DNA from 3 places in the Terribacillus sp. 7520-G genome. Region 3 is predicted to be linked to each of the others. Evidence: predicted binding sites of a transcription regulator. Region 3 holds the regulator's gene; each other region holds the start of a gene.

What was found. Region 3 encodes LexA, which represses DNA repair genes until DNA is damaged. Its sites were predicted from a motif close to CGAACATATGTTCG; they were not measured.
Region 1: the regulator LexA is predicted to act here: its motif matches at 3,538-3,551, upstream of CHH53_RS05945 (YolD-like family protein).
Region 2: the regulator LexA is predicted to act here: its motif matches at 1,878-1,891, upstream of ruvA (Holliday junction branch migration protein RuvA).

Annotation. Positions count from the first base shown of each region.
Region 1 covers NZ_NQFP01000015.1:39,800-48,185, forward strand. Annotated here, with positions in the region: gene CHH53_RS05925 (AAA family ATPase) at 1-1,208, opposite strand, end outside; gene CHH53_RS05930 (exonuclease SbcCD subunit D) at 1,210-2,361, opposite strand; gene CHH53_RS05935 (YqcI/YcgG family protein) at 2,432-3,169, opposite strand; gene CHH53_RS05940 (WYL domain-containing protein) at 3,241-3,465, opposite strand; gene CHH53_RS05945 (YolD-like family protein) at 3,580-3,927, shown strand; gene CHH53_RS05950 (L-cystine transporter) at 3,947-5,347, opposite strand; gene CHH53_RS05955 (LTA synthase family protein) at 5,528-7,363, opposite strand; gene CHH53_RS05960 (aminotransferase class V-fold PLP-dependent enzyme) at 7,363-8,386, opposite strand, start outside.
Region 2 covers NZ_NQFP01000019.1:66,029-74,414, reverse strand. Annotated here, with positions in the region: gene safA (SafA/ExsA family spore coat assembly protein) at 1-919, shown strand, start outside; gene CHH53_RS07615 (hypothetical protein) at 959-1,168, opposite strand; gene CHH53_RS07610 (BofC C-terminal domain-containing protein) at 1,335-1,820, shown strand; gene ruvA (Holliday junction branch migration protein RuvA) at 1,940-2,554, shown strand; gene ruvB (Holliday junction branch migration DNA helicase RuvB) at 2,567-3,568, shown strand; gene CHH53_RS07595 (DUF2905 domain-containing protein) at 3,565-3,765, shown strand; gene queA (tRNA preQ1(34) S-adenosylmethionine ribosyltransferase-isomerase QueA) at 3,788-4,816, shown strand; gene tgt (tRNA guanosine(34) transglycosylase Tgt) at 4,846-5,982, shown strand; gene yajC (preprotein translocase subunit YajC) at 5,999-6,262, shown strand; gene CHH53_RS07575 (TIGR04086 family membrane protein) at 6,295-6,666, opposite strand; gene CHH53_RS07570 (DUF421 domain-containing protein) at 6,780-7,442, shown strand; gene spoVB (stage V sporulation protein B) at 7,443-8,386, opposite strand, start outside.
Region 3 covers NZ_NQFP01000007.1:329,465-336,789, reverse strand. Annotated here, with positions in the region: gene sirA (sporulation inhibitor of replication protein SirA) at 1-83, opposite strand, end outside; gene tkt (transketolase) at 241-2,244, opposite strand; gene CHH53_RS03895 (DUF896 domain-containing protein) at 2,371-2,595, opposite strand; gene CHH53_RS03890 (YneB family resolvase-like protein) at 2,638-3,297, opposite strand; gene lexA (transcriptional repressor LexA) at 3,582-4,211, shown strand; gene CHH53_RS03880 (AraC family transcriptional regulator) at 4,561-5,343, opposite strand; gene melA (alpha-glucosidase/alpha-galactosidase) at 5,517-6,842, opposite strand; gene CHH53_RS03870 (hypothetical protein) at 7,200-7,325, opposite strand, start outside.

The sequences.
Region 1 (8,386 bases), on a different contig from region 3:
TCTTCCAATGCCTTTTGGATACGATCCAATTCCAGTTTTCGTTTCTCATATTCCTTCCACTGCGCGAGCTGCTGCTTCTCCAACTGAAGCTGTTCCTGCCGTTTGAGGCGCTGCGGCTCCTGTTCCTTTGCTTGTCTATAAGAAGATTCAATCGCAATGAACTGCTGCTCTATCGACTCTTTTCTTTCCTGCTTCTCCTGCTGTTCCTTTGTTTGGCGCTGCCATTCCTGTTTCCTGGCAGCAAGCTGCTGTTCATACGGGACCAGGCGGCTGGCCCGCTCCATATTCATAAGCTGCTGCTTTTTCCGTTCGATAGCAGGTAACCGCTGTTCAAGCTGTTCTTTTTGCAGCAGCGCTCGTTCAAGCTGCTCGAATGTGTCCAGCAGCTGTTTGGCTTCATAATATTGCTGCTGGCGTTCGAGCCAGATTTTTTTATGCTTTACAAGCTCTTGCTCACCTTCCGTGATGACAGCAGCAACAGCCTCCAGTTCAAGCTGCAGCTTCTTCATCGTCTCAGGCACGCTGTCAGCTTCCGCTGGTGCTTGTGTACGCCATTCGATTTTGCCGATTTGCTGCTGTTCCTTCCATTCCGTCTGCTGCAGGTTTTCCTTTAATTGCTTCGCTTCGTCCTTCAGCGCTTCGGTCATTCGTTCATAGAAATATGTGCGGAAGATCCTCTGGAGGATTTCTTCCCTTTCCTTGCTGTTTTCCGAGATGAGCTTACGGAATTCCCCCTGGGGAATCATGATCATCTTGCGGAATTGCTCATAATCGAGACCGATCCTCTCCTCGATGGCCTCGTTCACTTCCTTGATCCTGGAGGAAATCAGTATCTTTTCCCCGTCTTTCCATTCATAGAATTCCGCTCTTGCAGGATCATCCGTAAAGCCTTCGCCGCGCTCTTTTTTCTTTTGCTGCTTCGGATAGCGGATGATCTCGTATTCTGTACCCCGAAGGGCAAAACGGTAGCGTACTTCCGTCGTTTCCCCTGGTGCAGCAAAATGACTGCGGAGGGAATCCTGATCTCGATCACTTCCGCTGGCCCGTCCGTATAGACTGTAGCAGATAGCATCAAAGATCGTTGTCTTCCCGGCCCCGGTCGGACCCGTGATCAAGAAGATGGATTCTGCTCCAAGTTCGCGGAAATCGATGGTCTGAGGTTTATGGTAAGGACCGAAAGCGGTCATTTGTAAAGTGATGGCACGCATATCAGCTTCTCCTCTCTTGCTCGACCAGGCGCTGGATGATTGCTTCCATATGCTTCTGGCGGTGTTCAGGTATTGCTTCACCCTTCATTTCTTCATAAAAGGCGGCAAACAGCTGCATATGTGACATGCGTTGTTTTTCCTTGATTTGTTTGATATCTGATATGGAGCTAGTCCCGGTCCTTGCTTTGCGCTCCAAGCGCAGGATGTTCGGATAGAGTTTGCGAAGTTTGCCCATCGGGTCCAGCAGCTGTCCATCATCCAGCAGCCTGATATGCAGATAGTCATCTTTGTTCCCGGCTGTCCCTTCCATCAACTCATCGAAATATCCTTCCACCACCCGCATGTCCCGTTTTGGGATAAGGTCTATTTTCTCGAATGATCGGAATCCGGTATCATCCAGTTCCACCATCGTCACCGATTTTTTGTGGTTCGCTTCCGAAAAGGAATATTTAAGCGGTGAACCGCTGTAGCGGATATGATCACTGCCGATGCGCTGTGCTTGATGCAGGTGACCGAAGGCTGCGTATGTGAAAGGTTCGAACAGGGCAGCATCCACATATGGGCTCCCCCCGATCATCGACAGCCTCTCTTCCGAATCGGATTCCATGCCCCCGGCAAGGAAGGCATGTCCGATAAACACATGCCGCTCTGTCATATCGTACGTATCGGTAATAAAGGCAATGATGCGCTCCATTGCCCGCTGGTGGGTCGTGATGCTGTCATCTTCGAAAAATGCCCGCACATCCGCTGGTTCCGTATAGGGAATCAGATGAAAATGCACTGGTCCGTGCCCATCCTCCAAAGTGACTGGACTCAATCCGGGCCGCAGCCTCGTTTCGATGAATAGTTTGCTTGCTTTGAATAGCTGACTGCCAAAATCAAGGCGATCCGGACTATCATGATTGCCGCTGATCGACAACACCGGAATTTCCTTCTCACCGACCAGCCAGTTCCAAGTATCATTCAGCAATTCGACTGCATCGCGCGGCGGGATGGCCCGATCATATAAATCGCCCGCAACGATGACCGCATCGGGCTGTTCTCTATCGATTATCTCTTTTATCTGCTCCAAGATGAAAGCCTGATCTTCTGTCATATGTACGCTGTTGACAATCTTACCCAGGTGCCAATCAGCGGTATGCAATAGTTTCATACGTATTCCTCCTGCTATTATTCTAGCATGATTTGTAAATGGGTGGTATGGGAAGAACCGGCAGAATCCATCAGTCTCGCTTGCTTCTATGAAAAGGGCATTTGGAAGGGGATGTATTATCGTCATGTAGGAAGTATTGCTTCCATTCATGATTATCCGGATTGCCGTATGCGTTCAAATCCGGATGGATGTCATTGTCATCGTAAGCTGTAATCCGTCCTCGTATTTTCTGTTTGATGCTTGCGGCAGCCCTTGGCTTCGATTTGAATTCCTCCAGCACCCATCTAGGCGTGATGGCAAGCATCATACAAGGGAATTTCCGGCTTTTCTTTTGCTGATGCGCCGGCGTTGCGCAATACATGAAATATTTCTCTCCGCCGAAGCAATACTCCCACAATGCTTCATCCGGATTTTCCGGAATATCATCCGGCCATCCGGATGGATCAAATGCCGCTGTCCTGCTGAGCAAATCCCAGAATATACGGAAATATGCAGGTACATCCAGGTCAAGCCGCTGCTGTTTGGCTGTATCGAAAAAAACGATCAGGGAAGTATAATGACCGAATTCCTTGGATTGCCGTCCGTATATTGTCAATAAATCTGCCAGCTGCCCAGCTGTATCTGCTGCAGTGGGATCGCCCGCAAAACCGTAACGGAACTGGCCAAGCCGATGGCCGACTGCCGCCGGTATACAAGGGAATCTGGATTGCTGGTCGGATAATTTTTTATGTAATGCAACAAGTGCTTCTTGCTGCCAAGAAGCCAAGGGGGCATGATGAGCATCGCTGCCATCGAATAAAATAGTCATCGCATGTTCTCCTTTTCCCTGAGTTTCCCTAGTAATCTATTCAGAAAGGAGACAGTGGTGCATGACAGGGGTCAAGAAGACATGCGCCACCTGTCATGGTGTTTGATTGGCTGAATGGCAAGGATGCGATCCATCCGGAAGGTGCGCAGCTGCTTCCGTAAATAGCAATATCCTGTAACGGATGCTTCATTGATCTTTTCAATCTTGACCTGGCGTTTTGTCAAGGAGCCATCTTTCGCCATATAGATCATCGTGACCTGCCGTTCCATGAATCTTATCAGTGATGCTCTGTCCATTGGGATCCCCGCTTTCTGTTCCGAGTTCATACAAACATTATATAAAAACGTATGTTCCGTGTCACTTGAAAAAGAACATGTGTTCGATTATGCTGATAGCAGGAGGAATGACATATGGTGAATGATCGCGGTAAAATCAAATGGACATCTTTGATGCTTCCAGAGCATGTGGAAATGCTGCAGCAAATGGGACGGGAAATCGGGACGGCAAAGCCGCCGATCATGGATGAGCAGCAGCTGGAAGAGCTGGAGCAGAAGGTACGGGAAATCGAGGTGGGGAAAACGAAGGTATGTATGCTGTATAGAAAAGGGCGCCAAGTAGAAAATGCCCGCGGAATCGTGACTGGTCTGAAACGATCTGAACGATATTTGCTTCTGGATACAAAGGACGTTTTATATCCGCTCCGCATCCCGTTCGACCATATAATAGATATTTCATTGCATGGAAAAAACCGCTCCTGACAGGAGCGGTTTTTTGCAGTCAGCCTGCTGCGCTATCCGCGGCAGCTTCAGTGGAACGGTATGTTTTTGTGTCCAATTCCCCAAGCGTACGGCTTGTCACCAATCCAGAGACCATGGATCCACTTACGTTCAGCGCTGTCCGCCCCATATCGATCAGCGGCTCGATCGAGATCAATACACCTGCCAAAGCAACCGGCAGATTCATCGTGGACAGGACTATCAAAGAAGCAAAAGTGGCTCCCCCTCCGACACCGGCAACACCGAATGAACTGATCATGACGACAACGATCAACGTCGCAATGAAGGATGGGGATAGTGGATTGATGCCTTGGGTAGGTGCAATCATGACAGCAAGCATGGCTGGATAAATACCCGCACATCCGTTTTGCCCGATAGTGATACCGAAGGAGGCCGAGAAATTGGCGATCGATTCCGGTACACCTAATTTATTCCTTTGCGCCTCGACATTCAGCGGCAAGGTACCCGCACTTGTACGGGAAGTAAAGGCGAATGCCAGTACTGGCGTGACTTTTTTGACATATTGTTTCGGACTGAGTCCCATTATGGTCAGGATGAGCAAGTGAACCAGGAACATGGCAAGCAGCGCAACATAGGAAGCGATGACGAATTTACCCAGTGTCGCGATGGCTTGGAAGTCGCTCCCTGCCACTGTCTTTGCCATTAAAGCAAGAATTCCGTAAGGTGTCAGGCGCAATACCAATGTAACGATACGCATGACAAGACTATGCAGCGAGTCGATCATTTTCTGGAAGAATGCAGCTTGCTCCGGATTCTTCCTCTTCACCCCAAGGTAGGCTACCCCTACAAACGCTGCAAAGATGACGACCGCAATCGTGGAAGTGGCTCGCGCCCCGGTCAGATCCAAGAATGGATTGGCTGGCAGGAATTCCAATATCTTTTGCGGTACAGTTGTGCTTTGCACTTCTGTCAAGCTGCTTTCCAATTCTTCCCCGCGTGTCAGCTCCGCATCACCAGTTGCAACATCGATTGCTTTCAGATCGAATCCTGCAGCCGACGCGATACCGATTGCTGCAGCGATGGCGGTCGTCACCATCAGAGTCCCGATGACAAGTCCGCTTATCTTCCCGATATTCGATGATTTTTCAAGTCTGGTGAACGCAGCTACAATCGAAATGAACACAAGCGGCATGACGATCATTTGCAAAAGCTTCACATAACCGCTTCCCACCAAACCGAACCAGTCATTCGTCATGACGAGGGTCTCGGAATCGGGCTCATAGATCAGCTGCAGTACAACGCCTAGTATGATCCCGAGTCCCAGCCCGGTCAGCACGCGCTTGGAAAAGGAAATGTGCTTCTTCTGCATATAAAAGAGCACACCCAATAAGGCTAATAAAATAATGATATTCACAAACGTGAATAAGTCCAATTTGATCATCCTCCTTATCAAATTATATAATTCCTATGAACTTAGTGTGAATAGAACCTATATACAATAGCATGTTGGAAACATTATGTAAATATAAAAGCTGCATCTAAGGGATAAGGAAAGGAGAAGATTCTCACTCATCGCAGGCTGTACCATAAAAAATCCGCCCCTTGGCGGAGCGGATTTCATTCAATCAGCGAAACGAAGCAAATCACCATTCAAGATGGCGTCCGAATAATATAGTTCTTTATTCCGTTTATCAAAATACGGGGAGCATCTATTCATGTTTGTCTGCTTGATAGAGGCCTTATCATAGCAAAGCTGTGCCGTATAAATGACGTCTTCTGTCACGAAATCACCGTCGCGGAAGACAACGAAGGGATCACGCTCGTCTGCAAGCAAATCCTGGCCGAAATTCGGAAAGTCGGCTGTATCCACTCCAAGCAGATGCAGGATTGTGGGCTGTATATCGATTTGTCCACCAGGACTATGGAAGGTTCCCCCCTCCTGGCCAGGTACATGGATGATCAGTGGTACCTGCTGCAGATCGATCTTCTCCGGCACTGACAAATCCTCATCCAGATAGGATGCGATCCCGTCATAATAGTTTTCGGAGATTCCATAATGATCGCCGATGAGGACAATGATGGAATTCTCGTATAATCCAGAGCGTTTCAATTCGGCAAAGAATCCCTTGAGCGCTTCATCCTGGTAACGAACAGTCTGGAAGTAGCGATCCACGACATTCAGCCCTGTTTCCGCTTCGTCCAGTAAAACATCCTCTTCATCCAACAGGAAGGGAAAATGATTGGTAAGCAGCAGGAACTTGCTGTAAAATGGCTGCTCCAATTCAAGGAGATAAGGGATTGACTGATCGAGGAAGGCTTCATCTTTGATGCCGTAATTCACCGAATTCCCAGCCGACACTTCATAAGCATCCTTGGAGAAGAATGCATCATAGCCGAAAGCATCGTATGCTTCCTCCCTATTCCAAAAACTGCCGACATTGCCGTGGAAGGAAGCACTCTGATAACCAGACTCCCCTAAAATTTCCGGCATGGCGATATATTCATTTTCCGGACGCCTCACATAAACGGAACCGCTGGCGAGTGGATAAAAGGATTGATCGAACATGAATTCAGCATCCGACGTCTTCCCTTGCGCGGTTTGATGGTAGATTTGGTCGAAATAGAAGCTGTCCTCCATCAAGCTGTTCATGAAGGGGGTGATTTCCTCCCCCTTCACTTCCCTGCCAATGACAAACTGCTGCGTTGATTCCAGGTTGATCAGGATGACATTTTTTCCTTTTGCAGCACCAAAGTACGGGGACACGATATCGGTGTCGGCAGAATCCAGATACGCTGCAGCCTTCTCATAATCCTTTTTGGTCGCAAACGTACTGCTGAGCTCAGCACGCACGGTTTGATAGATATCATAGCCGTGATAATAAACAGGTCCGAGCGCACTCACCATCGCTGGGCGGTTATGGCTGCCATCATGCTGGTCCCCCGCCCCGATATGGGAGATTCCGACATTGATCCCGATCAGCAGAGCAGTGAGGCTTGCCAATAGCCCTTTTTGCTTGCGCTTGAAAGGGAGGGCTTTTGGTCTTTTGAGAATCCACCATGATAGCAGGAACAATGTATCGGCGAACAGAATGAGATCGAGTGGATCCATCAGCTCAGCCGTGCTCTGGCTAAGGCCACCGACATTCTTGAATTGGAATAGTATCGGCAGCGTGACAAAGTCGATATAAAATCGAAAATACAGCAAGTTACCATAAAGAATCCCGGTTAAAATGATATGCAGGAGCAGGAATGCACCAGCCCGCAGTTTTCTTGCAAACAGATACAGCAGTAAAAATAAAAGGGCGATCGACGACAAACAGGACAGGAATAATTGGATGTAGTCGAAAGGTTCATATAAAGGCAGCCCAAAATAGATGATGCAAATTACATACATCTTGCCTAACAGGAAAGCTGCTCCTATCGAACAGAATCCCTTGGCGGTTGTGAAAAAGTTCATCAAGCGAATGATTCCTTCTTTCCGATCAGATTGGAAAGTGTATCAGTGACGCGTTCCAAATCCTCCTCCTGATGATGCCCCATGACGGAAAGCTGCACCCAATTGCGTTCGATGAGGTAACTGCTATTGCAGCTGATCAAATAACCTTTTCGGGCGGCTTCCCGGCCGATGACGTCCGCACGAAGCGCTTCGGGCAGGACGATGGTGACAATGCCAGGTGCAAACTCCGTTTCTGCCAAGATTCTCAGTCCCTTCTGCCTGCATAATGCGATCAGTTTCCCTGTCAATTCCTGAACTCGCTTTATCAGTTCCTGGTTCTCCCATTGCTCGATTGCTGCCGATAAAGCATCTATCAGATTGGAAGAGTGAGTGAATGGGGCACTCTCATGTGCATGGTAGAGACCCAAATCCAAATAACGCGGGATATTATCCGAAATGGGGATTGGATGATGATAAAAGACGAAAGCTAAACCGGCATAGGAAGCCAGGCCTTTCCCGCTGCCGGCAGTTGCCATATAAACGCCCCGTAAATCGATCGGCACATTGCCAAGGGAGCTGCAGCAATCAAGGATCAATTTGCTGCCGTTCTTCTTTGCTATATTTTTCAACTGGTCCATGTCCTGCAGCACCCCTGTGGATGTTTCCGTATGGACTGCCCAAATCCAAGCAGCGCCACTTGCTTTTGCTTGTGTCGATACATGCTCATAATCGAAGGTTTCCCCCCATGGGATTTCCACTGTGGCAAACCGCAGACCCGCCCGCCTGGCATGATCTGTCAGTCTGGCACCGAATTCTCCACTTACAAGGATGAGGCCATTCTGATCTAGATTGCGCAGCTGGGCTGCCACGGCATCATTTCCCAATGTACCGGATCCGAGCAGGATCTGGACATGAGCTGCTTGTGTAATATTCCTTAGCTTCGTGCGAAGCTGGTCGAGCTGTTCAAGAAAAGCAGGCGCGCGATGGGAGCATGCCGTCCCTCCCATCGCTTTTTTCACTTGCTCTGCCATCGGCACCGGCCCA
Region 2 (8,386 bases), on a different contig from region 3:
AGCAGTAGAAAAAGAAGAAGTTATCCGCTCGGAAGCTGGAACGGGAGCCTCTGGAAACACAGGGCAGCAATCACCAGCTCAAACGTTCCATGATACACCGGCAATCCAGGAGGATGATATGTCTGCTGCCCCATATCCCATCATGCCTCAAATGCCGCAGATGTCCGCGCCGGATCAAGGTGGCGGTGCATATCCGGGTATGCCGCAGCAGCAAGGTTATATGGGAGGATTGCCGCAGTCGATGACACATCAGCCAAGTACGGGTTGGGGACAGGGTCAGCAAATGCACGGCCAGCCTTCCTATCCGCAGTCAATGAATGGAAGCTGGCTGATACCGCAGTCGCCAGATGGAAGCATGCAGAATCAAGGTGGTGGAAGTATGCAGGGTGACTGGGGCCAGCAAGGAGGTCAGCCAGGCCAGCAGATGCAAGGAGGCTGGGGCCAGCCAGGGGGCCAGCCAGGCCAGCAGATGCAAGGATACTGGGGCCAGCAAGGAGGTCAGCCAGGCCAGCAGATGCAAGGAGGCTGGGGCCAGCAAGGAGGCCAATCAGGTCAGCAGATGCAAGGAGGCTGGGGCCAGCAAGGAGGCCAGCCAGGTCAGCAGATGCAGGGTGACTGGAGCCAGCAAGGAGGTCAGCCAGGCCAGCAGATACAAGGATACTGGGACCAGCAAGGTCAACAGATGCAGGGCCGCCATTACCAAGCTCCTGCGGTAAATCAACCAATCCCTTACTTCTATCCGCAAACACCGATGCGCTCCTGCTGCGGTCCGGATATACCTTTTCCTGCAGCGCCGCCGTATCAGCAAGCTCAGCCTGAATACAGAAGAGATCCTTACGGCGTACAGCCACCTCTTTCCGATTTCTATGAACCTTCCCCTGCCCAGGATTTGCCAGGGGATGAACAGGATAATAAATGAAATGAAAAAAGCCCCTTCTTCCGTTGAAGGGGCTTTCATTTATAATATACCATGTTCCTCGAAAATCCGATGCATATCCTGGCGATACTTATCTTCCATAGCAAGTACTTCTGCTTTGGATAATCCGGCGTTCTGTATGTGATTTCTAAGTATCAGGGTCGCTTTTTCCTCGGAGAAAACGCTCGCCATATTTGCTTCGCTTTTCGCTTCCACGTAGCGGAGGTACTTTTGCTGCGCATCGTTCCTCACTATAACCATCCCGCCTTTGTCTATGACTTTCTAATTCTCTACCACATATAATCGAAAAGAAAACCTAAAAAGTGACGGTTAAATGAATTTTTTTTGAAAAAAATCGGATAAAGAACTGTTAATGGGAAAAAATGAAGAAAAAGAATCGGAATAGGGGTGGAAGGTCATGAGACGTTTTTCAGTCTTTTGCATGCTTTTCCTTTTAATCGTTCCAATCATGGCAGGGCAAGCAGCGGAACCGGTGGAAGTGAAGGTCGTATTGCAGCGTCAATATATTGATGGCAAGCAGACAGAGGTGACCCATCGGGAGAAAATATATGCGATGGAGGATTTTTGGTCAACCTACCATGACTGGCAGCTCGTTTCGCAGAAAGAGGGGGAAGTCGTTTTTAAACAAGAGGTGATGGATATCTCACCGGCATTGAAGAAGAACGGTTATTTCGGCATTTATAAAGGAAAGCTTACGATATTCGAAGGCCGGCCCATCGATCAGCAGGCCATCCAGTCCTTTTATCAGATAAATAAGGGCAAATTGGAAAGCCATCAAGCCAAACAGCTGGAGGATGGCATCCGGATTCAATCAAAAGAAGTCTATGAAGATGTCCTGGAGGCATTTCGTTCCAAAAATGATATCGAAGCACTGCCAAGCTAAAAGGATCTTTCCTGGGAAGGGAAGGTCCTTTTCCTGTTTTTCGCCTATAATCTTATACGAACATACGCTTGTGTGGTAAACTAGAAAGAAGTTATTGATTCAGGTAGGAGAGAAACAGCATGATAGCGTATGTCAAAGGCAAGATTACTGGAATTACAGATGAAGCGGTGCTTGTGGAAGCACATGGGGTAGGTTATGAGATCATATGCCCGAATCCCTTTCAATTCCAGATGGAAGAAGGAAAGGAAGCGCTCGTCCATACATACCATTATGTACGGGAGGATGCCCAGACTTTATTCGGGTTTAAAAATACAGAGGATAAGTTTTTATTTCAAAAGCTGCTTGGAGTTTCGGGGATAGGACCCAAAAACGCCTTGCAGATCCTTGCTGGTGTCAATGTCGAGGAATTCGTGGCTGCCATCGAAAGGGAAGATGATAAATTCCTGACAAGCTTTCAGGGTGTGGGTAAGAAGACGGCGCGACAGATGATACTCGATCTGAAGGGCAAGCTTGTCTATATGGTTTCGCTCACAGCCATCGAGGCATCGGCAGGAAGCCAGAGCAATACTGCAAAGAAACGCATTGCTCTGGAGGATGCAGAAGATGCGATGCGGGCGCTCGGTTACCAGGAGCGCGAGATCAAAGCTGTTTTGCCGCAACTTAAAAAGGAAGACAGCGACAGTGCTGATCATCTGATCAAGAAAGGTTTGGCTTTGTTAAGTCAAAAGAAATAAAGGAGTGCGAAGATGGAAGATCGCATGATTACGAACGAATTGAAGCAGGAAGACGAAGTGATCGAGCTCAGTTTGCGCCCGAGCACATTGAAACAATACATCGGTCAGCATAAGGCAAAGGAGAACCTGGCGATCTTCATCGAGGCAGCGAAGATGCGGGATGAGCCGCTTGACCATGTATTGCTTTACGGACCTCCTGGTTTAGGGAAGACGACGATGGCCTCGATCATCGCCAATGAAATGGGGGTGCAGTTCCGGGCAACGAGCGGGCCGGCAATCGAAAAAGCAGGGGACCTGGCAGCGATACTGAGTTCGCTGGAGGCAGGAGATGTGCTGTTCATCGATGAGATTCACCGTCTGCCCCGTGCAGTCGAAGAAATACTATATCCAGCCATGGAAGATTTCTGTCTGGATATTGTCATCGGGACCGGTCCCAGCGCCCGCAGTGTCCGTCTTGATTTGCCGCCATTTACATTGGTGGGCGCCACAACACGTGCTGGCTTATTATCCGCTCCCTTAAGGGACAGATTTGGCGTGTTGAGCCGCCTGGAATTTTATAACACGGAGGATCTGGCAAGCATCGTTGAGCGGACAGCACTTATTTTCGATGTCGAAATAGAGCCGTCGGCTGCCATCGAGGTCGCATTGCGATCAAGGGGGACACCGCGGATTGCCAACCGCCTTCTGAAACGGGTCCGTGATATTTCACAGGTCAAAGGAGAAGACTGCATCACACAGGACACGACCCATGCAGCGCTCAACCAGCTGCAGGTAGATGAAAAGGGCCTTGATCATATCGATCATAAGCTGTTGACGACCATCATGGATCAGTTCCGCGGCGGGCCGGTCGGGCTCGATACCATCAGTGCGACGATCGGGGAAGAGTCCCAGACGATAGAAGATGTGTATGAGCCATATTTGCTGCAGATCGGTTTCATCCAGCGGACGCCGCGCGGCCGGGTTGTCACTCCGCTTGCTTATGCCCATTTCAACCGGGAGGTGCCAGGTACTTGACCGGCATTGGAAAAATCTTTATCCTTATAGGCGTTGTATGTATAGTGATCGGCATCATCATGTCGTTCATTGGCAGACTGCCGGGAGATATCGTTTTTAAGAAAGGGAACACGACAGTATATTTTCCGATCGTAACATCGATTGTCGTCAGTATCGTACTGTCGCTTATCATGTTCCTATTCAACAAATTTCGCTGAAACAGACTAGGAGTTAACAGGTATGGATATAAAGGATTATGATTTTCATTTACCAGAAGAACTGATCGCCCAGACGCCGCTTCAGGACAGGACAGCATCGAGGCTGCTTGTATTGAATAGGGAAGCGCGTACGATGGAGCATCGCCATTTTGCCGATATCGGTGACTATTTGAAGCCAGGGGACTGCCTTGTCCTGAATGATACACGTGTCCTGCCTGCGCGGCTGTATGGCATCAAGAAAGACACGCAGGCGAAAGTGGAGATCCTCTTGCTCAAGCAAATGGAAGGGGATAGCTGGGAAGTTTTGGTCAAACCGGCCAAGAAGGTCAAAGTCGGCACGGAGCTATCCTTCGGCGATGGCAAGCTGACAGCGGTATGCAAGGAACTGCTGGAGCATGGCGGACGAATCATCGAATTCAAATATGATGGTATTTTCTATGAGGTATTGGAGGAGCTTGGTGAAATGCCGCTGCCTCCATATATCAAAGAGCAGCTTCCTGACCAAGAGCGCTACCAGACTGTGTATGCCAAGGAAAAAGGCTCTGCAGCCGCGCCGACAGCCGGTCTGCATTTCACTAAGGAATTGCTTGCGGATCTTCAGGAAAAAGGCGTTGAAATTGCATTCATCACCCTTCATGTTGGGTTGGGAACCTTCCGTCCCGTCAGTGTGGAATCCATCGAAGAACATGAAATGCATGCCGAGTTTTATCAAATGTCCCAGGAAACGGCAGATCAGCTGACTCGAATCCGTGAAAACGGAGGTCGGATCATTTCCGTCGGGACTACATCCACACGTACATTGGAAACAATCGCACGGGACCATGACGGAAAATTCGTCGCCGCAAGCGGATGGACGGATATCTTCATCTATCCTGGATTTACGTATCGAGCCATCGATGGCTTGATAACCAATTTCCATTTGCCAAAATCAACTTTGATCATGCTGGTCAGCGCATTTGCAGGACGGGATTTCATCCTGGATGCATACCGGACAGCAGTAGAGGAGCGTTATCGTTTCTTCAGCTTCGGTGATGCGATGCTGATTGTATAGATCGAGAATAGAAAGGGAACTACTATAATATGGCAATTCGTTATGAATTCATCAAACAAGATAAGCAAACAGGCGCAAGGCTCGGTATCGTACATACGCCCCACGGGAGCTTCGAAACGCCTACTTTCATGCCGGTAGGGACACTGGCAACGGTAAAGACGATGAGTCCGGAGGAATTAACCGAACTTAACGCGAATATCATTCTATCAAACACCTATCATTTATGGCTCCGTCCGGGACATGAGATTATCCGCGAAGCAGGCGGCCTGCATAAATTCATGAACTGGGATGGTGCCATCCTGACCGATTCAGGCGGCTTCCAGGTATTCAGTCTGAGCGATCTTCGTGATATCCGGGAAGAAGGCGTTCATTTCCGTAATCATATCAGCGGGGAAAAGCTTTTCCTTTCTCCGGAGAAAGCGATGGAAATCCAAAATGCCCTCGGCAGCGATATCATGATGGCCTTCGATGAATGTCCGCCGTACCCAGCGACATACGATTATATGAAGGCATCTGTAGAGCGGACAAGCCGTTGGGCGGAGCGCTGCTTGGCTGCGCATGCCCGTCCGGATGTACAAGGTCTCTTCGGGATAGTGCAAGGTGGGGAGTATGAAGATCTGCGGAAGCAGAGCGCTCAGGATCTTGTAAGCATGGACTTCCCTGGCTATGCAGTCGGAGGTCTGTCTGTCGGCGAACCGAAGGACGTCATGAACCGTGTATTGGAATTCACCACGCCATGGCTGCCGCAGGATAAGCCGCGATACTTGATGGGTGTAGGATCGCCGGATTCCTTGATTGATGGTGCGATCCGCGGTATCGATATGTTCGATTGTGTGCTTCCGACCCGGATCGCCCGCAATGGGACCTGCATGACATCCAATGGCCGTCTTGTTGTACGCAATGCGCAATATGCTCGTGATTTTGGTCCGATTGATGAGAATTGTGACTGTAAGGTATGCAAGAATTATTCACGCGCTTACATTCGTCATCTTATCAAATGTAACGAAACTTTCGGATTTAGACTTACTACTTACCATAACTTGCATTTTCTGATAGAATTGATGAGAAAAGTACGAGAGGCGATCAAAGAGGATCGGCTTGGCGATTTTCGAGACGAATTCTTCGAGAGTTATGGTTTCAACAAGCCGAATGCGAAGAATTTCTAGAAAGGGGGAGCAGTGAATGAATATTCAAAGTATAATACTTATCGTATTAATGTTTGTTATTTTCTACTTCCTGTTGATTCGTCCGCAGCAGAAGCGTCAGAAGCAGGTTAGAGAAATGCAGGCTAATTTGAAAAAGGGAGACAGCATCGTTACCATCGGTGGTTTACATGGGAAGGTGCATGCGATAGACGAGGCGTCTGTAGTCCTTACTACGGATGATGGCAGTAAGTTGACATTCGACCGCAATGCAATCCGTGACGTCAAACCTTCAGAAGCGTAAAGATAAAGACAGGAGATCCTTCTCCTGTCTTTTTATGTGCTCGTTTTAATGTTGACACCGATCATGCCGCCGACCAGGGCTGCTGCCAGGAACCCGCCATGCGTGAGCAGCTGTGTTCCTGAAAAGCCTACTTGATATCCAAGGTATTGATAGAGAAGGATGAATAGGGAAAAGCCTATCGCGGTCATGCCGCCAAGCAGCCAGCCTTTATCCTCACCCTTCACCCCGGCAATCAGCCCTCCGATGAATAGACTGAGGATGCCTGCGCCAAGTGTCGTCCAGTCCAGCATTCCTTCGCCAAGCTCCGTGAAACGCAATAGTAATGCCAATGTAAAGCTGATGAATAATAGAAGCGCGAAAACGGTGATCCAGCCATACAATATCGCTTGTACGTTTTTCTTCACAAAAATCCCCCCAGTATGTCTATATGGCTACTTTATGCATGTCCTTTCTGATTCAGAACGTATAGAACCTGTCTCCTGACACAAAATAATAAAATAAAAAGGAGGCGGGTGTTTTGTTCGATGCATTGGATTGGTCGCTTGTTGGAAGGACGATTCTTTCGTATATTGTCATCGTCATCATTTTCCGTCTCATGGGGAAACGGGAAATTGGTGAATTGAGCATCATAGATTTGGTCGTTTATTTGATGTTAGCCGAAATTGCAGTATTATCGATTGAGGATCCCAGCAGCGATTTGCTGCATTTTATCATTCCGATGGTAATACTTTTGATCATCCAGAGAAGTACTGCATTTTTATCCCTTAAATTTCCAAAGATGCGTGATTTCATGGAAGGAAAACCATCGATCATCATCAACAGAGGGCGGATAGACGAGCATGAGATGCGCAGACAGCGTTACAGCTTCTCCGACTTGCAGCAGCAGCTGCGCGAAAACGGAACAAAAAGCATACAGGATGTGGATTTTGCCATCCTGGAGACCTCGGGTGAGCTATCAGTGTTCGAGAAACGGGATACTGCTGAAGGCAGCAGCGGTTTTGTATCACCGCTAATCATCGATGGCAAGATCCAGCACGATGTATTGGATGAGCTTGGTAAGTCGGAATCTTGGCTCCGCGGTGAGATGAAACGGCACGGCCATCCTGATCTTGCTTCCATTTCATTTTGTACACTCGATCAGGATCATAGCTGGTTTATTGACCGCAAGGATGACCGCTGATCATTTTTTCCTTTTTGATAAAAATTGCTCTGCTTCTGCTCTCGTAATGAAACCGAGACTTAGCATGAACAAGAGGTAGAGAAAGAGAAGGATGAGCAGTACTAGCAGAAATGCCGGCAGCTCATAGAGTGAGCTTGAGAAAATACCCTTCAGCAGTTGTGCAGTAAAAGTTGTCAATCCCAACAAACCGAGCATTTGAGCAATTTCCTTCAGTGTCAGCCGAAAGCCGGCGACACGGGCCAATGAGATTAAATGCAGTAAAGTGATCAGAACCACTGTGACGATCATGCTGATAGCGACACCGATGATTCCGAATTTAGCATTGGAGGCCAAAGAGACAAGCAGGATGATTTTGACTCCTGCACCGATGATTGTATTCCACATTGCGGCTTTTGCTGCATCCAAAGCCTGCAATGCGGTGCTTAACGGCATCTGGATATACATCATGATATAAAAAGGTGCCATCAGCAGAATGAATCGCTCTGCGCTTTCGCTGCCGTACATATAATGCAGGATTGGCCCGGAAAATACTGTAAGAACTACCGTTGCAATCGCACCTGAAGCGAAGCTGAGCCGGATCGCTTGGTGAATCCGATAATGGACGAATTGGTGTCGGTTCTGTTCGTTTGCTTCACTGATGGATGGCAGCAGGGCAGTGGCCAACGAGTTGGTGATGAATGTCGGCAGAGCCAAAAGTGGCAGGGCATAGCCTGTCAGTTCCCCATACTGCCTGGTTGCCAGTGCCGTTCCAACTCCTGCCAGCGCCAGGCTCTGAGCTGTGAGTATCGGCTCCAGGAAATGTGTGCCGCTGGCAATGAGCCTGCTGCCTGTTGCAGGCAATGCTATTGAAAACAGGCGCTCCAAGGTCTGCTTGCCGCCTTTTAAGGCAGTGACGAATTGAGAGCGTATTTTCACGCTCTTCTTTCGCTTGAATTGGCGGAGCA
Region 3 (7,325 bases):
AAAAAGCGATATAGGATATCCGATTTATAAAAATAACGGAAGTAGATCTCATGTTTCACCCAATAGACAAAATACTCTTTCATAAGCTTGTCCCTCCTTCTCCCTTTGAAAGAATAGTATACGTGAGACAGCGTTGCTTAATCCCTCGGAACTTGTAGCAAAGAGACACGAAGATGCAGAGTTTTGCTCGGATTTTGTCGTATAAGAAAATACCGGTCACAAGCGTGACCGGTATTTTCATCAATTCAATATGGATTTCACTTGTTCGATGACATTTTCGACTGTGAAGCCGAATGCTTCGATCAATTTATCACCGTTGCCGGACGCACCGAACGTGTCGATGCCGATGACCTTGCCTTCCAGGCCTACATATCTTTCCCAGCCAAGCGGGGAAGCCATTTCAATACCGACACGCTTCTTCACTGCAGGCGGCAGGACACTATCCTTGTAGGACTGGTCTTGCAGTTCGAAACGATCCCAGGATGGCATGCTGACGACAGAAGCATCGATATCCTGCTCACGAAGCGCTGCCTGCGCACGTACAGCAAGCTGTACTTCCGATCCGCTCGCCAGAAGCAAGACATCCGGTGTTTCTTTTTGTGCTGGGCTGACAACATATGCCCCCTTCTTCACACCCTCATATGCCGCTTGCTGTGTCGATGGCAATGTAGGAAGATCCTGACGCGTCAGGACTAATGCAGTCGGAACTTTTTCGGATTCCATCGCCAGTCTCCAAGCAGCCTGTGTTTCATTGCCATCGGCAGGACGGACAACGCTCAAGCCAGGCATTGCTCTTAGGGATGCCAGCTGCTCGATCGGCTCATGCGTCGGACCATCTTCACCGACAGCGATGGAATCGTGTGTCAATACATAAGTCACAGGCGTCCCCATCAAAGCGGACAGACGGATTGCCGGACGAAGGTAATCGCTGAATACGAAGAATGTTCCGCCATACACTTTCAGGCCGCCATGAAGCGCCATACCATTCAAGGCAGCACCCATCGCGAATTCACGCACACCGAACCAGATATTGCGGCCGCTGTAGTTGGCCTTGGAGAAGTTCTCTTCTTTTGCAAGCAGCGTCTTGTTTGAACCGGCAAGGTCCGCGCTTCCGCCAAACAAAGCCGGCACAGTATCAGCGATTGCATTCAGTACTTTTCCGGAAGCAGAACGAGTGGCAGTCACATCTTTGCCTTCCTCATACGTCGGAAGCGCATCTGCCCATCCTTCCGGAAGCTCACCCTTGATTGCAGCAGACAGCTCTTTTGCAAGCTCGGGATATGCTTCTTCGTACTTGGCGAATAGCTCATTCCAAGCGTTTTCAGCTTCGGCGCCATTTTTGGCAACCTTCTCTTCGAAATCGGCATAGACCTCTTCCGGTACATGGAAGTCCTCATGCTCCCACTTGTAAAATTCCTTCGTAAGTTTTACTTCATCCACACCCAGCGGCGCACCATGGGAGGCGCTTTTCGCTGACTTGTTCGGCGAACCGTAACCGATGACAGTCTTCACTTCAATCAGGGTAGGCTGCGTTGTGTTTGCTTTCGCTTCTTTGATTGCTTCACGGATTGCATCCACATTCGTTCCTTCTTCGACACGAATCACTTGCCAGCCGTACGCTTTGAAGCGGTCTTCCACATTCTCAGAGAAGCTGTGATGAAGGTCGCCATCAAGCGAGATATCATTTGAATCATACAGGACGATCAGCTTGTCCAGGCCAAGGTGACCGGCAAGCGATGCCGTTTCGTGCGAAATACCTTCCATCAAGTCACCATCACCGCAAATAGCGTATGTATAGTGATCCACGATTGGGAAACCATCCTTGTTGTATTTGGCTGCAAGATGCGCCTCGGCCATTGCCATACCGGTAGCCATGGCGATGCCTTGTCCAAGCGGACCAGTCGTTGCTTCGACACCATCCGTATGATGCACTTCCGGATGTCCTGGTGTACGGGATCCGAACTGACGGAATGATTTCAAGTCATCGATGGATACCTTATATCCGGATAAATGCAAGAGGGAATACAGCAGCATGGAACCGTGCCCTGCAGACAATACGAAACGGTCCCGGTTGAACCAGTGGGAATTCTTCGGATTGTGGACCATGAAATCGGTGAAAAGCGTATACGCCATCGGTGCGGCCCCCATCGGCATACCCGGATGGCCGGAATTAGCAGCTTCGATCGCATCGATTGATAACGTACGAATTGTATTGATTGAAAGCAATTCTGTAGTCTGAACCATGTGAACATCCCTTTCATCTAGCAAATTATGTACTCTTTTTCATCCTATACCTAAATGCTCCGATAGACAAGGATTTATACATAGAAAAAGAAGGGATTGGCTGAGCATGATGCCAGCCATCCCTTCTTAATTATCTTCCCGCATTTTCTTTACTTTATCCGGTGTAACATCGTTTCCTTCCGGATCAATGATCGTCATGGTCTTGAATTGATTTTTGAACGAAGAGCGGACATTCTTCAAGTATTCCTGTCTAAGCTCCTTCTGCTCTTTCTGTTCGCCAAGGCTGAGACCTTCCGTTTTCGCTTTATGTGCCAACGCATTTATGCGTGCCAGTTTTTCTTTGGATATCATGTGTATATGCTCCTTTAAGCATTAAAGTTCATACACACTATGTTACCTGCTACCGTCCTCCGATTCAAGCGAAAGATATTCCTGGTACCTTCTATGTACGGTCGCCTTCGATACCTGGAAGCCCATACCGCGAAGAACAGAGCTGATTTCCTGAAAGGTGAGCTTGTTATTTCTCAGCCTGATCACCTCTTGGATCGGAAAGTCAATCCGCTCCCTGCCTGGTGCTGCCTGCTGGTTGCCCAGATTCTTACTCGGATCATAACCGGCTTCAATCGCCCGCCTCATGCCCCGTTTTATCTTCATATTATGAATCTTCCTTTGGTACTCCTCGACAATACCGACAATCTGGAGCACCATACCATCCGATTCAGAAAGCTGGAATTCACCATGCTGGCTCAGCGTGTAGACCTTGACCTCCAGCTTTTGCAAGTGATGGAATAAAGCAATTTTGGTGTTGCCCCTGCCCAGCCTTGTTTCATCCTGGATAAGAAGGCAATCCGCTTCACCTGCTGTGAATAGATCCAGCATGCGGAAGATACCCGGGCGTTCAATCTCATAGCCGCTCTGTCTCTCTTCTATGATATCGATGACCTCTATATCGGCGGAAGCAGCAAGACTCATGAGCTCCTCGCGCTGCCGCTCAATCGAGCTTGCCTGCTCGTCCTTTTCTGTACTGACTCTGCAATAGATGACTGCTTTCATTGATGTACCCTCTCACTTCAGCTAATTAGACACTCATAATAAGTGTAAAGTATAAGAAGAAAAGCGTGAAGCCGAAAAGCACATAGTAGAATAGATCTGATTTCGCTAATTTTTTGAACATGGTTGACCCCTCCGTATTCAAGAACGTGCGTTCTCATTTGTTAATTCCATTATATACGAACATAAGTTCTAGTCAAGCGTTTTTTTCGAACGGATGTTTGTATATTGAAATCTATCGTGTTATACTGTATGTAATAAAAATATATGCACGGGGTGTTCGATACATGATGAAACTATCGAAAAGACAGGAAGCGATTCTAGCATACATAAAGGAGCAGGTTCTCGATAAAGGCTACCCGCCATCCGTCAGGGAAATCGGGGAAGCAGTAGGCTTGGCATCCAGCTCCACGGTGCATGGCCATCTTTCCAGACTGGAGAAAAAGGGACTGATTCGGCGCGACCCTACAAAGCCGCGTGCCATCGAGGTCCTTTCATTGGATAGCGAAGAACAGACAGATATCCCGCGCAGCGAAGCGAATTATGCGCCGGTAATCGGGAAAGTGACGGCAGGTATCCCGATCACCGCCGTTGAGAATATCGAGGAATACGTACCGGTACCAAGCCATCTTGTAGGTCCGGATGACAATATTTTCGTGCTTGTGGTTGTCGGGGAGAGTATGATCGAGGCTGGCATCCTGGACGGGGACATGGTCATCGTCAAACAGCAGCAGACCGCTCAGAACGGGGAAATCGTCGTTGCGATGACAGAGGACAACGAAGCAACGGTCAAACGATTCTTCAAGGAAGAGAACCAGATCCGCCTGCAGCCGGAGAACAGTACAATGGAACCGATCATCCTGGATAATGTCAGCATCCTGGGAAAAGTAATCGGTCTATATCGCTCTATCCAATAGAAAATCGGCTTCGGCCGTTTTTTTCATATATTTTACACAATTCCACCCTTCTTTCGACACATTTTTTGGGTATATTAGAATATGCTTTTACCAAAAGCTAGAAAGCAGGTGGAATCGTGAAGCTGTTTTACAAGCTTGTGTGCAAAATACGAGGCCGTCATAAGATTGATAGTGTTACAGATTCATGCAAATGCGGGTATACGAGAAGCTACCGTAAGGAAGAACACAGCATGGATGATTATTATCTTAAGGAACGCTGAGCACAGAATAAAATAAGGAGCTTGCCCTTTGCGGCAGGCTCCTCTTTTATATGGAGTATTATATATGCAGTGCGCTGAACCGAAAAAACTCATCCATCCGTTATGACGCGATCGATCTTGGATGGGTTCTTTCTTTTCCTGAATTCTCCCGCCGCCATACCAATCGATTTCCGAAATACTTTATTGAAATAATTTGCGTTTGAGTACCCCACCCTTTCTGCAATCTCTGTGATGGGCAATCTTGTTGTCATCAGCAAATCAACGGCTTTTTGGATCCTGATTCTTGTAAGATACTTCATAGGTGTCGTATCCATATGATCCTGAAATTGCTTGACCAGATGATATTTGGAATAGCCTGATACTGCGGCGATGTCACTCAATGAAATGGGAGCAGCATAGTGTGTCTGGATATAGGATAAAGTTTTCGTGATTTGAACGGAAGGGTCTTTCTTTTGCTTTTCCATATTCTTCACGAATCGATGACACTCCATGATATATTCGTAAGCTCTGGCAGATGCCTGATAAGCATCCGTAATCCTATTTTCGATGGTATCCTGATATATTGCGAATAATAGCCGGATAAGCTTCGATTCGGGAGAAATCCGCAATACCGGCCCATTATGTTCATCGATGAAACGCCAGCACTCCAACGCTTTACTGCCTACCAAGGTAATGAAAATGAATTCCCACCCGTCACTGTCCTCCGGAAGGTAGTAGCGATGTGCACCGGGAATTTCGACAAGGAATGCTTCCCCCGCCTTAAGTGAATGGATCTTTCCATCCTTCTCAAGATTCCCCGTGCCCGATAACGTGTACTGAAAGATGTATGTGCCAATATCCTGTCTCTTCAATCCATCCCAGTCATAGCTCATGCCCGGTGATTTTTTATCCCTGCCCAGCAATAGGATGTTTGCTGTTTCATCTATTTCGGCTTCCTGAAAATGAAAGCCGTAGACGCCGTAATCTTTTTTCTCATTTCTTTGATTCGTATCAATGATCGTCTCTCTCCCTTATCATCCTAGATTCAAAAAGAAATTGACATCAATCAAAGTCTGACTGTCCCTTTCGCTACTGAATACGCCGGCAGCATGTCACCATGTGCTTCAATCAAATCATCGCACATGCTGATGATGTCATCCATGGAAAGTTCGGCAGCTGTATGCGGATCAAGCAAGGCTGCTTGATAGATTTTTTCCTTTGATTTTGTCATTGCCGCTTCGATGGTCAACAGCTGTGTATTGATATTGGAACGATTCAAAGCTGCCAGCTGCTCCGGAAGCTCTCCCATATATGCCGGGGTGATGCCATTTCGATTTGCGATGCACGGTACTTCGACTACTGCATTTCGAGGCAGGTTCGCAATCAGACCGCCAGTGTTCACTACATTTCCTCCGAAAACGAACGGTCGATTTGTTTCCATCGCTTCCATTATACGGGAACCGTATTCATGCGAACGTTCATGTGTCAAGCTGTGGTCATTCATCAGCTCTTGTTTTGTTTTCTGCCAACTTTCAATCTGTTCCTCGCAGCGTCGCGGATATTCATCCAGCGGTATGTTAAAACGTGAAATCAGCTCCGGATATTTTTCTTTAATGAAATAAGGATGATACTCTGCATTATGCTCAGAGGATTCCGTCACGTAATATCCGAACTTATCCATCAGTTCATAACGAACCATATCATGATGTTTTTGCTTTTGCTTCTCCTTGGCACGTTTCTTGATTTCAGGATAGATATCCTTGCCATTGGATTTGATCTCCAGCAGCCATGCCATATGGTTGATACCAGCAATCCGTTCTTCGATATTCTCATACGGAATCTCGAGATCCCTGAGCAAGTCTTTTGTACAAACCTGTACACTGTGGCATAAACCGACGACTTTGACATTCGAAAAACGGGCAACAGCCCCGGTGAGTGCAGCCATGGGATTTGTATAATTCAACAGCCATGCATCCGGGCAAACCTCTTCCATGTCCCTTGCGATATCCAGCATGACAGGGATGGTGCGCAATGCCCGGAATACCCCGCCTATTCCGACGGTATCGGCAATCGTCTGGCGAAGGCCGTACTTTTTGGGAATCTCAAAATCGATGACAGTGCTCGGCCGATAGCCCCCTACTTGAATGGCATTTATGACATACTTGGCACCCTGCAAGGCTTCCTGGCGGTTTTTATATGCTTTGATTGTAACTTCTGCCTGCAACGAACGCTTCAGTGCATTCAGCAGCAATTCGGACTCGGCCAATCGCGCTTCATCGATATCGAACAACGCAAACTCGAATCTCTGTAAAGCTGGGGACAACATGCAATCTCCCAGTACATTCTTTGTAAAAATGGTACTACCTGCTCCGATGAACGTTATTTTACTCATTTGACTGCCTCCCTGAAATCGTACTGGATATTACTTGCTTGCAACTGATGATACAGCGCTTTCATCCGGCAGGCAATGGTAAATAAAAAAGAGAAAAGGGTAAAATATTGTTATCTATATTTATTGATAAAAGCCTTGTAAATCAAGCTTGACGAGGAAATACACATCTCGATTGATCCTTGGGAAGTACTTTATTCACTTCTATCATTACCGAAAGGATTCCGAGGGAAAAAGGACAAGGCCTCCCGTGATCAACTTCTTACGGCCGCTGCAGCTGGATCGTTTCTGTATAATTTGATATGTATAGTGAATTTGAATTATCAGTGCGAAGATACATGTTACATAAGGAAAGCCTGCCTACACGGCAGGCTCCCCTTTTAAATCATTCTGTTTCATCGCTGAATGCAGTGCACGGAGCAGGATACCAGGAGTCGCTTTTTCGTACGTCTCTCCTAAAAGCTGCCGGGCACCTTCCAGTATCCG